Regions from separate parts of the Streptomyces pseudoechinosporeus genome, predicted to be linked through region 2. Evidence: riboswitches for the same ligand, from Rfam matches in the RefSeq annotation. Region 2 holds a riboswitch; each other region holds the start of a gene.

Region 1 (4,033 bases), on a different contig from region 2:
AGCGGGCCGCCGCCGGATCTTCTCGGCGGTGATGCCCGGCTGCCGCCCCTGGCCCGGGCGGCGGTGGGGAGCCGGTCACCTGGGGAAGGACGCTAAACCTGAGCGGGCGGGCTTGGTAACGCCATGTACGGAACTGTCGGGACTGAGCCGTGCGGTGACCGTATGCGACCGTGATCCCGGCCTGGCGCCGTCGGGTTGACGCGGGGCGTTGACCGATGCGGAGGTTGTGGGGGAGCGGACGGCGCGGCGGTGCTATGGGCTCCGCCGGCGTCTGTCGGGGTCCGTCAGTCTCCGCAGTACGGGCTCCGCCAAGGAGCGCGGGGTGGTGTGAGGCCGTATGCGAGCCCCCGGTTAGGCTCCGGATTCATGGACGTACTCATCCATCTCTTCGTCGGCCTGCACATCATCGGTATCGCCGCACTCCTCGGCGGCTTCCTCACCCAGATGAAGGCGATGGGTGAGGGCACGGCCCGCTTCGGCCCCGCGATGCTCCACGGGGCGTTCACCATGCTCGTCACGGGCGTGATCCTGGTCGGCCTCAACCAGGCCGACGACCAGACGGTCAACAACGTCAAGATCGGCGTCAAGCTGGCGTTGCTGATCGTGATCCTGGGTCTCGTGTATGTGAAGCGGGACGAGGAGAAGGTGGACAAGGGCCTGTTCGGGCTGGTGGGCGGGCTGACCACCGCGAACGTCTTCATCGCGGTGCTCTGGACCTGACGGGCCTTGAAGAACCCCCGTAAGAACCGCCCCTTGAAGAGCCCCGAAAAGGGCTCACGCGCGCGTGCACCCCGAAAAGGGGTCCACGCGCGCGTGCCTCATGCCGGGCGGACCACGCTGTGGATCGGCATGTAGTAGATCGACTCCTCGCGGACGTACGCACCTGGCTTCGGGGCGTGGATCATCATGCCGTCGCCCAGGTAGAGGCCGACGTGGCTGATGTCGTCGTAGAAGAAGACGAGATCGCCGGGCTGGGCGCTGGCGACCGAGACCTGGGTGCCGATCTTGACCTGGTCCCAGGTGGTGCGCGGGAGGGTGACGCCGGCGGCCTTCCAGGCGGCCTGGGTGAGGCCGGAGCAGTCGTAGGAGCCGGGTCCTGAGGCGCCCCAGACGTACGGCTTGCCGGTCTGGGAACGGGCGAAGGCGAGCGCCTTCTCGCCCTTGGCGGTCGAGGTGGCGCTCCCCGCGGAGCTGCCCGTGCCGGTCGAGGTCCCCGCGCCGGTGGAGGGCGCGGGAGTCTGCTGGGCCTGCTGCTGTTGGCGGCGCTGTTCCTCCGCGGCCTGCTGCTGCCGCGCCAGCTCCTCCGCCTTGCGCTGGGCCTCCTCCCGCTTCTCCCGCTCGATCGCCGCGAGCCGCGCCTTCTCCTCGGCGGTCAGCCGCGAGAGCAACTGGCGCGCCTCGGCGAGCTTCCGCTGAACGTCCGCCTTGGACGACTTCAGGGTGTTCTCGGTCTTGGTGAGCGCCTGAAGGCTCTCGGAGGCCTCCTGACGCCGCTGCGTCATCTCGGACTGCTGCGTCGCGTAGTCCTCGACGGCCTGCTGCTGACGGCTGGTCAGCCGGTCCATCAGCTGGTTCTGGTCGAAGTAGTCCTGCGGGGTGTCCGCGAGCAGCAGTGACGCGGTGTCAGGGGCGGCGGCGCCCGTGCGGTACTGCGCGGCGGCGAACGTACCGAGCTCCTCGCGCGCCTCGTTGAGCTTCTGCGTGCGCGAGGCCACGTCGTCAAGGAGGTTGTCGACCTTCTTGCGCTGCTTGCTGCTCTTCTCCTTGGCACCGTTGTACTTCTCGGTCGCCGTCTCCGCCTGCTGGTAGAGGTCGTCGACCTTCTTCTGGACTTCGTCGAGGCTGGGCTGCGGCTCCGCGGAGGGCGAAGCGTTCGCGGTCTGCGACAGGAGAGCCACCGAGGTGAGAGCGGCGGTGGCGAGGGCAGGGGTCCGTATGCCCTTGGGACTGGACGACCGCGCTTTGCGGTGTGGCGCCACGAAGGCGACTCCTTCCGTGCTCCGCCTACCGAGTTAGCTGTCGGGTTCGGGCGTGTGCTTCGGAAGGTTTGCCCTACGGTCCTTGTCCCCTAAGGGAGTTGGACCGATTCACCCCAAAGGTCGGTGGGTCCCCGGCTCCGGGCGGCCACTAGGGCGTTCCGGACTCGGCGGGAGCCGCACGGCCCGGCGACGTTCGCCGGTGGGGGTCGAGCGGCCCACTGCGAAAGCTAACCAACTCGTGTGGCTCTTGTGAAGGTTGATGAGCGAATTGTCCGATACGTTTTCGTGACCTTAGCCTCAGGTGCCATGATCCGTCGCCGACCGTGACGGGACGGTCCTGGAGGGTGAGAGAAATCCCGGCAGGCTCCCGGCAGGGTCGTACCGGCCGAGTTCTCGGGGCGGCGGCGAGGTGTCAGTGGAGGAGCCTAGACTCGGAGAGCGATGAGCAGCCTCTTTGATGACAGCTTCCTGGCGGACCTCAAACCCTCGCGGGACCACGAGGAAGAGCCCCCGCCGCCGCCCGAGGACGAGCACGTACCGGAACAGGTTCCGGACGATCTGTTCGGCGGGAAGTTCGACGTGCCGCCGGACCGGGAGGCCTACTACCGCGATGGTGCCCCGCGTCCCCATGTGGAGGCGGCCACGCTCCTGGAGGGGCTGAACGACAACCAGCGCGCGGCGGTCGTGCATTCCGGCTCCCCCCTGCTCATCGTGGCCGGCGCCGGCTCCGGCAAGACCCGTGTGCTCACACACCGGATCGCGTACCTGCTCGGCGAGCGGAACGTCCACCCGGGCCAGATCCTTGCGATCACGTTCACCAACAAGGCCGCGGGCGAGATGAAGGAGCGCGTCGAGCACCTCGTCGGCCCGCGTGCGAACGCGATGTGGGTGATGACCTTCCACAGCGCCTGCGTCCGCATTCTGCGCCGGGAGTCGAAGAAGCTCGGCTTCACGTCCTCGTTCTCGATCTACGACGCCGCCGACAGCAAGCGCCTCATGGCCCTGGTCTGCCGCGACCTGGACCTCGACCCGAAGCGCTTCCCGCCCAAGTCGTTCAGCGCCAAGATCTCGAACCTGAAGAACGAGCTGATCGACGAAGAGGACTTCGCCGCCCAGGCCTCCGACGGCTTCGAGAAGACCCTCGCCCAGGCCTACGCGATGTACCAGTCACGGCTGCGTGAGGCGAACGCCCTCGACTTCGACGACCTGATCATGACCACGGTCAATCTCTTCCGGGCCTTTCCGGACGTTGCCGAACACTACAGGCGCCGCTTCCGCCACGTACTGGTTGACGAGTACCAGGACACGAACCACGCCCAGTACGCGCTGGTGCGTGAGCTGGTCGGGCCCTCCGGCCCCGAGGGCGACCCGGGCGAGCTGTGCGTCGTGGGCGACGCCGACCAGTCCATCTACGCCTTCCGCGGCGCGACCATCCGCAACATCCTCCAGTTCGAGGAGGACTACCCGGACGCGAAGACGATCCTCCTGGAGCAGAACTACCGCTCCACCCAGACGATCCTCACCGCAGCCAACGCGGTCATCGAGCGCAACGAAAGCCGCCGCCCCAAGAACCTGTGGACCAACGCGGGCGCGGGCGCGCGCATCACGGGCTACGTCGCCGACACGGAGCACGACGAGGCGCAGTTCGTCGCCGACGAGATCGACCGGCTGACCGACGCCGGTGAGGCGAAGGCGGGCGACGTCGCCGTCTTCTACCGTACGAACGCCCAGTCCCGTGTCTTCGAAGAGGTCTTCATCCGCGTCGGCCTGCCCTACAAGGTCGTCGGCGGCGTCCGCTTCTACGAGCGCAAGGAAGTCCGGGACGTCCTCGCGTACTTGAGAGTTCTCGCCAACCCGGAGGACTCCGTACCGCTGAGGCGGATCCTCAATGTCCCCAAGCGGGGCATCGGCGACCGGGCCGAGGCGATGATCGACGCACTCGCCTCGCGGGAGAAGATCAGCTTCTCGCAGGCGCTGCGCCGCGTCGACGAGGCGTACGGCATGGCGGCCCGCTCGACGAACGCCGTCAAGCGGTTCAACACGCTGATGGAGGA
Region 2 (4,033 bases):
GTCGGCTGGGCCGAGGGCCTCCACGCCCGCCCCGCCTCCATCTTCGTCCGTGCGGCCACGGCCGCCGGCGTCCCCGTGACGATCGCCAAGGCGGACGGCAACCCCGTCAACGCCGCTTCCATGCTCGCGGTGCTCGGCCTGGGCGCCAAGGGCGGCGAGGAGATCGTCCTGGCCTCCGACGCCGAGGGCGCGGACGCCGCGCTCGACCGCCTGGCCAAGCTGGTCGCGGAGGGCTTGGAGGAGCTGCCCGAGACTGTTTAGTGCGCCCCCTTTGCGCCTAAACCGGCGCCGCTCTCGCGGAGGTGGTTGCGCGCCGTCGTGGTTCCTCAATTGATGGTTGCGGCAGTCGTCGCTTTGAAGGGCACCTTCCGCACACGCACCTAAAGGGCTCGCCCGGAATGCCGGGCGGGCCCTTTGCAATTCCAGGTTGCGGGCAGCGAAAATAATCCCCCGCGAATTACTCCCCCTTTGTATACGGCGCCACTGTTAATGCCGCAGGCTCGCCGTGTTTACGGGATGTTGCGAAGTCCTCACGCGCTCCACGCGATCACCCCGCTCGGGAAAGCGCAGCCGGTGCGCGGCCGTCGCCCGCTCGGTATGCAGCGCCGTGATCGCCCGGGCCCGCTCGCTGTCGCCGCGCGCCACGGCGTCCACGATGCCGCCGTGCTCCGACCAGGACTCGGCGGGGTTGGCAGGCGCCTCGACCGAGTACATCCAGGCGATCTTGTGCCGCAGCTGGGTGAGCATCGAGGTCAGCGCGGGGCTGCCGGAGGCCTGCGCGAGCGTCTCGTGGAACCAGCCGCCCAGCGAGCGCAGATCCTCGCTCTGGCCCCTCCTGGACCGCTCCTGCCCCAGCCTGACCAGGCCTCGCAGCACCTTGAGGTGCGCCTCCGTACGCCTCTGCGCGGCACGCGCGGCACCCAGCGGCTCCAGGAGCATACGCATCTCCAGCAGGTCGGCGGCCTCCTGCTCGGTGGGTTCCGCGACGCAGGCGCCCGCGTGCCGGCGAGTGACGACGAAACCTTCCGCCTCCAGCGTGCGCAGCGCCTCCCGCACGGGGACCCGCGAGACGCCGTAGCGACGCGCGAGCAGTTCCTCGGTGAGCCGGCTGCCGCGTTCGTAGACACCCGCGACGATGTCGTCACGGATCGCCGTGCATACCGAGTGCGCGGGAATACGCATGACCCGACCTCCGCCTTAATCCCCGCGAAACGCGGTCGATTGACGCCAGTTCAGTGACTCTATTGCAGAGAGCCGGAAATTCCGATGGCGGGCCGGAATCCACAGCTATTTTTTGGACACATAGTGCCGCAGAACAGGCAGTCGTCCCGTCGGCATGCGCGAAGGCCCCGGCTCGGTGAGCCGGGGCCTTCGGGAGCGGTGCGGTGAGTCCGAGTCGTCAGACGTCCACGCCGTGCGAGCGGAGGTAGGCGAGGGGGTCCATGTCCGAGCCGTACTCCTGGGACGTGCGCGCCTCGAAGTGGAGGTGTGCTCCGGTGACGTTGCCGGTCGCCCCGGAGAGGCCTATCTGCTGGCCCGGGGTGACGCTCTGGCCGACGGAGACGGAGATGGACGACATGTGGGCGTACTGGGTGTACGTGCCGTCGTTCATCTTGATGACGACCTGGTTGCCGTACGAGCCCTCGAAGCCGGCCTCTACGACGGTACCGGCGCCCACGGCGCGGACGGTGGTGCCGCTGGCGGCGTGGAAGTCGATGCCGGTGTGGCTGCCGGAGGACCAGACGGAGCCGCCGGCCTTGTAGCCGGTGGAGACGTACGAGTCGCTGATCGGCGAGACGAAGGAGTTGAGCAGGCGCTTGCGCTCGGCCTCGCGGGCGGCGCGCTCCTTGGCCTCGCGCTCCGCCTTGGCCTTCGCCTCGGCCCGGGCCTTCTCCTCGGCGGCCCGCTTCTTCGCGGCCTCCTCGGCCGCCTTGCGGGCGGCGGCCTCTTCGGCGGCCTGCTGCTGAGCGTGGGCCTGGGCGTCGATCTGGTCGGCGACCGAGTCGCCCATGGTGACGGCCTGGGTCAGCCCTGTCTGCTCGACCGAGGACTCGTCGGCGAACGCCGGGGCGGCCAGGGTGCCGATGACACCGGTGGTGGCGAGCGTCGCGACGCCCACGGTCCTCGAGGACGTGCGCTTCGTACGGCTCGGGCGACGGTGCTTCCCGGTGGCGCGGGTGAACGCCATGAAGTGGCTGGTCCTTTCCTTCCTTCTCGCCTACCGGGTTAGCTGACGGGTTCGGAGCAGGAAGGTCTCCTACGGGCTCCCTCCAGGAGGGCGCCCGATTCACCCCAGGGACTGCGATGGGTCCCCGGCTCCCCTGGCTCGCGCCGTACGGGGACTCGGCGATGACTGTCCGGTGCCGCGGGTGCGGCGCACTGCCTGACGAACAGCCGGACCGACGCTAAGCGGGCCGTCTCTCAAACAACAAACGGATGACGGTTTTTGTAGCGCACGCCACAGGGCAGACACACAATCCCCATATCAACTCCCAATCAATCCAATCAATTTGGACAAAGAGGGACCCTGAAGGCTCATCAGCCTTCAGGGTCCCCGGGATGTGCAGCGGCTCTACTCGGCCGCGACCACGCTCACTTCACCGATTCCGAGGGCCTTGACGGGCTCCTCGATCTGAGCGGCGTCCCCGACGAGGACGGTCACCAGACGGTCCACCGGGAAGGCGCTCACGGCCGCCGCGGTGGCCTCCACGGTGCCCGTCGCGGCGAGTTGGCGGTACAGCGTCGCCTGGAAGTCGTCCGGCAGGTACTGCTCGACCTGGTCGGCGAGCGTGCCGGCGACGGCGGCCGCGGTCTCGTACTTGAGCGGCGCCACGCCCACCAGGTTCTGTACGGCGATGTCGCGCTCGGCGTCCGTCAGGCCCTCGGCCGCGAGCGTGCGCAGCACCTTCCAGAGGTCGTCGAGCGCCGGGCCGGTGTTCGGCGTGTCCACCGAGCCGCTGATGGCGAGCATCGCGGCGCCGGCGCCGTCCGGAGCGGAGCGCAGCACCTGGCCGAACGCCCGCACACCGTAGGTGTAACCCTTTTCCTCGCGCAGGACGCGGTCCAGGCGGGAGGTGAGAGTGCCGCCGAGGCAGTACGTGCCGAGCACCTGGGCGGGCCACACACGGTCGTGCCGGTCGGCGCCGACGCGGCCGATGAGCAGCTGTGTCTGGACGGCTCCGGGGCGGTCGACGATGACCACGCGGCCGGTGTCGTCGGCGGTCACCGGAGGCACGGGACGCGCCTCGGCCGGCGAGCCGGTCCAGGCTCCGAGCGTGTCCCCGAGCAGCGCGTCGAGGTCGACGCCCGTGAGGTCGCCGACGACGACCGCGGTGGCCGTCGCGGGGCGTACGTGCTTCTCGTAGAAGGCGCGTACCGCCGCCGAGTCGATGGTCGCGACCGTCTCCTCGGTGCCCTGGCGCGGGCGCGACATGCGCGAGGTCGCCGGGAAGAGCTCCTTGGAGAGCTCCTTGGCGGCGCGGCGGGCCGGGTTGGCGGTCTCGTGCGGGATCTCGTCGAGCCGGTTGCGGACCAGCCGTTCGACCTCGTTGTCCTCGAAGGCGGGCGCCCTGAGGGCGTCGGCGAGCAGGCCGAGCGCCTTCGGAAGCCGCGACACCGGGACTTCGAGGCTCAGTCGTACGCCCGGGTGGTCGGCGTGCGAGTCCAGCGTGGCCCCGCAGCGCTCCAGTTCGGCGGCGAACTCCTCGGCGGAGTGCTTGTCGGTGCCTTCGGAGAACGCGCGCGCCATGATCGTGGCGACACCGTCCAGGCTCTGCGGCTCGGCCTCCAGCGGTGCGTTCAGGAGGAGTTCGACGGCGACGACCTGCTGGCCGGGGCGGTGGCAGCGCAGCACCGTCAGGCCGTTGCCGAGCGCACCGCGCTCGGGCGCCGGGAAGGCCCAGGGCCTGGCTTCGCCGGCCTGGGGCTGGGGGTGGAAGTCCATGGTCACGGTGGCCTCGGTCACTGGGCGCTCTCCTCGTCGGTGGTGGTCTCCTCGTCGGTGGTGATCGGCTCGTACACGAGCACCGCGCGG
Region 3 (4,033 bases), on a different contig from region 2:
CCAGCCGGCGCTGCCCGAGCCGGTGCAGGGCCAGACGTCCGACCTGGCCATCCAGGCCGAGGAGTTGATGCGTACGCGCAGGCTCCTTGAGGAGATGCTCGCCCGGCACACGGGGCAGAGCCAGGAGCGGATCAGCGAGGACATCGAGCGGGACAAGATCCTGGAAGCACCGCAGGCGCTGGAGTACGGGCTGATCGACCGCATCATCCCGAGCCGCAAGGCCTCGCTCGCCATACCCGGCGCGAGGTGAACGGCAGATGCTCCCACCCGAGTTGCCCCCGCTGCCGGCGCTGACCCGGGCGGAGGGTGAACTGGTCGACCGTTATCTGGAGGTGCTCGATCTCCTCGGCCGGATCAATCCGGCGAACCGTGGCGACACCTATGGCGGACTGCGCGCGGCACAGGCACTGGTCGCCAAGGCCGCCGCGCTGCGCGACGCGCTGACCCTGATGCACCAGCGGGGCGAGCACGAGCTGCACGCACCGACCCTGACGCGGGCCCTGCGGGTGCTCGACGGTGAACGCCGGGCGGCCCGCGTCACCCTGCCGCCGGGATCCTCCGACAGCTGACGCACCAACCGGCCCGGGCGCCTCGCGGGCAACTGACGAGGCGTCTGGACAAGGGTGAAACGGACCAAATGGCGTACCCCTGAACGGCGCAGGAAGAGCTACGTTCAAAGACCCGCATGACTTGCGCAACGCGCGTACTCCAACGCCGGAATCGGACATTCCGTCGCTGGTACGAGGCTCCTCGACCTCCTCAACGCTCGTTCTGAAGCAGGTCTGTCCACCGAACGGCTGAGTGGTGAGTAAGCCCACAAACCACCGATTCCGCTCGGACTTTCCGACGTTCGTGCGTAAAGATCCCTTCTGACGACAAGCCCCCGCCGCAGTGGCGGGGCGGTCCGGGCGGACGCCGAGTCCTGCCGCCGCTCGGATGACGGGTCGACAGAAGTGGATCGGCAGGAGTGGAGGACCCAAGCACGACGGGCCGCCGGAGAACTTCCGAGTGGTCCTTGGGGTGAAGCCGCACACCGCGGCCGGGCAACTTCGCCAGCCCGAATCCGACAGGTCATCCTTCACAGGCGGCTGACGAAGGGTTGCGCATGTCTGCGCTCAATCGTGTCCCGTCGCTGTTGACCAGGGCCGGTACCGCATCGGCTCTCACCGTCGCCGTTGTCGGCGGCAGTGTTGTGGCCCCCGGCTTCGCATCTGACGCCGAAGCAGTCACCCCAGCGAAGAAGGCGCTTCAGGTGGCGGCCTCCAAGAAGGGGTCCCCGTACAAGTGGGGAGCCGAGGGGCCCAAGCGCTTCGACTGCTCCGGGCTCACTCTCTACGCGTACAAGAAGGCGGGGAAGAAGCTGCCCCGCACGGCCGCGCAGCAATACAACAAGACGCGCCATATCTCGGCTTCGAGCCGCAAGCAGGGAGACCTTGTGTTCTTCCACTCGGGCCGGAACGTGTACCACGTCGGCGTCTACGCCGGGAAGGGACGGATCTGGCACTCCCCGAAGACCGGGGACGTGGTGAAGCTGCAGAAGATCTGGACGAAGAGCGTCTGGTACGGCCGGGTCAGGTGATACGCCTGGGGTGGCGGCGATCATCGCCGCCACCCCACGGGGCGTGACACGGCGGCTGACGGGTTACTCATGGAGCCATGGCCGACCAACCACCCATCGACCGGCAGCCCGGCGACCGACAGCCCGACGAGCGACGTCCGGGCGCCGAGCGTCCGGGCGCCGAGCGTCCGGGCGCCGAAAGCCCGCTCGAGCGGCACGAGACGCCGCTCGAGCGCGCCGACCGCAACTTCATCGAACTGCTCCAGGAACTGAGGGTCACCCAGACGGGCGTGCAGATCCTCTTCGCGTTCCTGCTCAGCCTCGCGTTCACCCCGCGCTTCCCGGACCTCGACTCGGTGCAGCGCGCCACGTACATCACGACGCTGCTGCTCGCCGTGCTGTCCTCCGTACTCCTCACGGCACCGGCCGCCCTGCACCGCCGGCTGTTCCAGCAGGGCGCCAAGCCGCAGATCGTGGCGGTCTCCTCGCATCTCGCCCAGATCGGGATGGGCGTGCTGGCGTTCGCGCTCACCGGATCGGTCCTGCTGGTCGTGGATGTGACGGCGGGCCGGCTGGAAGGGATCCTGTCCGGCGCGGGCACCCTGGCGATCTGCCTCGGCCTGTGGGGCCTCGTACCGCTCCTGATGAAACGCGCCGCCGACCGACGCCCGGACGATTCCTGAGCCCGGGCTCCGGCTCAGGCCAGCAGCGGTTCGAGAACGAGCCCCAGCCCCAGCGCCGTGAGGGCGGTTCCGGTGACGGCCTCGATGGCCCGGGCGGTACGCGGCCTGCGCAGCCACCGGCCGAGCCGGTCCACGAGCAGCGCGACCGCCGGGAACCAGATCAGGGCGAGCGCGACCACGATCAGTGCGAGGACCAGCGTCCGCGGCATCGCGGGACTTCCGGCCGGTACGAACTGCGGCAGCAGACTGAGGAAGGTGATCGTCGCCTTCGGGTTGAGGGCGTTGGTGACGAAGCCCTGCCGCAGGGCTCCGGCGCCGGACACGACCGGCGGATCCTCGGCCCCCGGCGTACGCCTCGCGCGCACCGACTGCAGCGTCCGTACGCCGAGACAGAGGACATAGGCACCGCCCAGCAGTTGGAGCGCCCGGAACAGCGGGGGCACGGCGGTCAGCACCGCGGCCACCCCGACGACGGCGAGCGCCGTGTGGACGAGCAGCGCCGCCGCGATCCCGAGCGCGCACGCGATACCGGCCCGGCGGGAGACCAGGGCGTTGCGGACCACGACGGTGAAGTCGGCGCCGGGCATGGCGACCAGGCCCGCGGCGACCCCGGTGAAGGCGATGAGCTGTCCGTCCATGAGCACCAGCGTGCCCGCTCAGAGCCTTCAGCAGGTATGTGCAATATCCTGGGTCGGCCTTAAGCAGTTCTTTAGCCACCTCTTCAGCTGGGAGCGTCGCATGTACGACCCGACGCGGCTCGCGGCGCTGGTGGCTGTCGCCGAGGCCGGTTCGATCACCCGGGCCGCCGAGCGCCTCGGCTACACCACGCCCGCGCTCTCCCAGCAACTGGCCAAGCTGGAGCGGGAGGCAGGGACGGCGTTGCTCGTACGCCACCACCGCGGCGCCCGTTTGACCGGCGCGGGCGAACTCCTCGTGGCCCGGGCACGCCGGGTGCTCGACGAGATGGACCGGGCGCGGCACGAACTGGCGCGTCTGGCCGGGCTGTCCGGCGGCACCCTGCGGCTCGGCACCTTCCAAACCGCCGGGATCCATCTGCTGCCGCCGGTGCTGAGCGCGTTCCGCAGGGCCCATCCCGATGTGGAGCTGTCCGTGGCGGACTACGAGCCACCGGCCGGCGTCGCCGCGGTGGCCGCGGGCGAGGTGGACCTGGCGCTGACGCACGGCTACGAGCCCGCGGAGCCCGTCCCGCTGCCCTCCGCCGTGTCCGCGGAGCCGGTCCTGGTCGAGGAGTTGGTACTCGTGACCGCTCCCGGGCACGCCCTGACCAGTGGCTCGTCCCGGCTGCCGCTGACCGGTCTTGCCGGCCAGCAACTGATCAGCATGGCCCCGGACCACCCGCCCCGGCAGGGCGTGGAGGCCGCGCTCGCCCGCGCGGGCGCCACGCCCTCGGTGCTCGTCGCGACTCCCGGCTACGCCCTGGTGTGCGCCCTGGTCAGCGCGGGCCTCGGCATCGCGGTGGTCCCGGAGATGGTCGCCAGAACCGCCGCCACCCCGGTGAGCATGCGCCTCCTGGAACCAGGAGACCTGCGCAGGACGATCTCGGTCGCCTACCGCACCGACGAGCAGGCACCCGCGGCCGACGCCTTCCGCGCGCTGCTCCGCGGCGCCTTCGGCCGCGCGGCCCAACAGGGCTGACGGTCAGCGGCCCTCAGTCGGCAGAACCGGCTGAACCGGAGTCGTCCAAGGCAGCATGATCGAGACCGTCTTGCCGCCCTCACGGGTGGGCCGGACCGTCAGCTTCCCGCCGCACTCGGCGGTGAGGAAGCGAATG

Evidence for each region. Region 2 has a riboswitch for cyclic di-AMP ahead of ACYVO6_RS23920 (M23 family metallopeptidase). Riboswitches for the same ligand answer to the same signal wherever they lie in the genome.
Region 1: another riboswitch for cyclic di-AMP. It lies ahead of ACYVO6_RS02495 (C40 family peptidase); the one in region 2 lies ahead of ACYVO6_RS23920 (M23 family metallopeptidase).
Region 3: another riboswitch for cyclic di-AMP. It lies ahead of ACYVO6_RS14110 (C40 family peptidase); the one in region 2 lies ahead of ACYVO6_RS23920 (M23 family metallopeptidase).

Annotation. Positions count from the first base shown of each region.
Region 1 covers NZ_BAAGPS010000002.1:4,697-8,729, reverse strand. Annotated here, with positions in the region: gene ACYVO6_RS02500 (hypothetical protein) at 367-720, shown strand; gene ACYVO6_RS02495 (C40 family peptidase) at 819-1,979, opposite strand; cyclic di-AMP (ydaO/yuaA leader) riboswitch at 1,987-2,159, opposite strand; gene pcrA (DNA helicase PcrA) at 2,421-4,033, shown strand, end outside.
Region 2 covers NZ_BAAGPS010000023.1:116,301-120,333, reverse strand. Annotated here, with positions in the region: gene ACYVO6_RS23930 (HPr family phosphocarrier protein) at 1-261, shown strand, start outside; gene ACYVO6_RS23925 (GntR family transcriptional regulator) at 487-1,182, opposite strand; gene ACYVO6_RS23920 (M23 family metallopeptidase) at 1,400-2,188, opposite strand; cyclic di-AMP (ydaO/yuaA leader) riboswitch at 2,202-2,359, opposite strand; gene ACYVO6_RS23915 (M16 family metallopeptidase) at 2,573-3,964, opposite strand; gene ACYVO6_RS23910 (M16 family metallopeptidase) at 3,961-4,033, opposite strand, start outside.
Region 3 covers NZ_BAAGPS010000009.1:568,879-572,911, reverse strand. Annotated here, with positions in the region: gene ACYVO6_RS14120 (ATP-dependent Clp protease proteolytic subunit) at 1-250, shown strand, start outside; gene ACYVO6_RS14115 (hypothetical protein) at 258-569, shown strand; cyclic di-AMP (ydaO/yuaA leader) riboswitch at 936-1,102, shown strand; gene ACYVO6_RS14110 (C40 family peptidase) at 1,106-1,579, shown strand; gene ACYVO6_RS14105 (DUF6328 family protein) at 1,657-2,241, shown strand; gene ACYVO6_RS14100 (LysE family translocator) at 2,256-2,879, opposite strand; gene ACYVO6_RS14095 (LysR family transcriptional regulator) at 2,980-3,897, shown strand; gene ACYVO6_RS14090 (ATP-binding protein) at 3,901-4,033, opposite strand, start outside.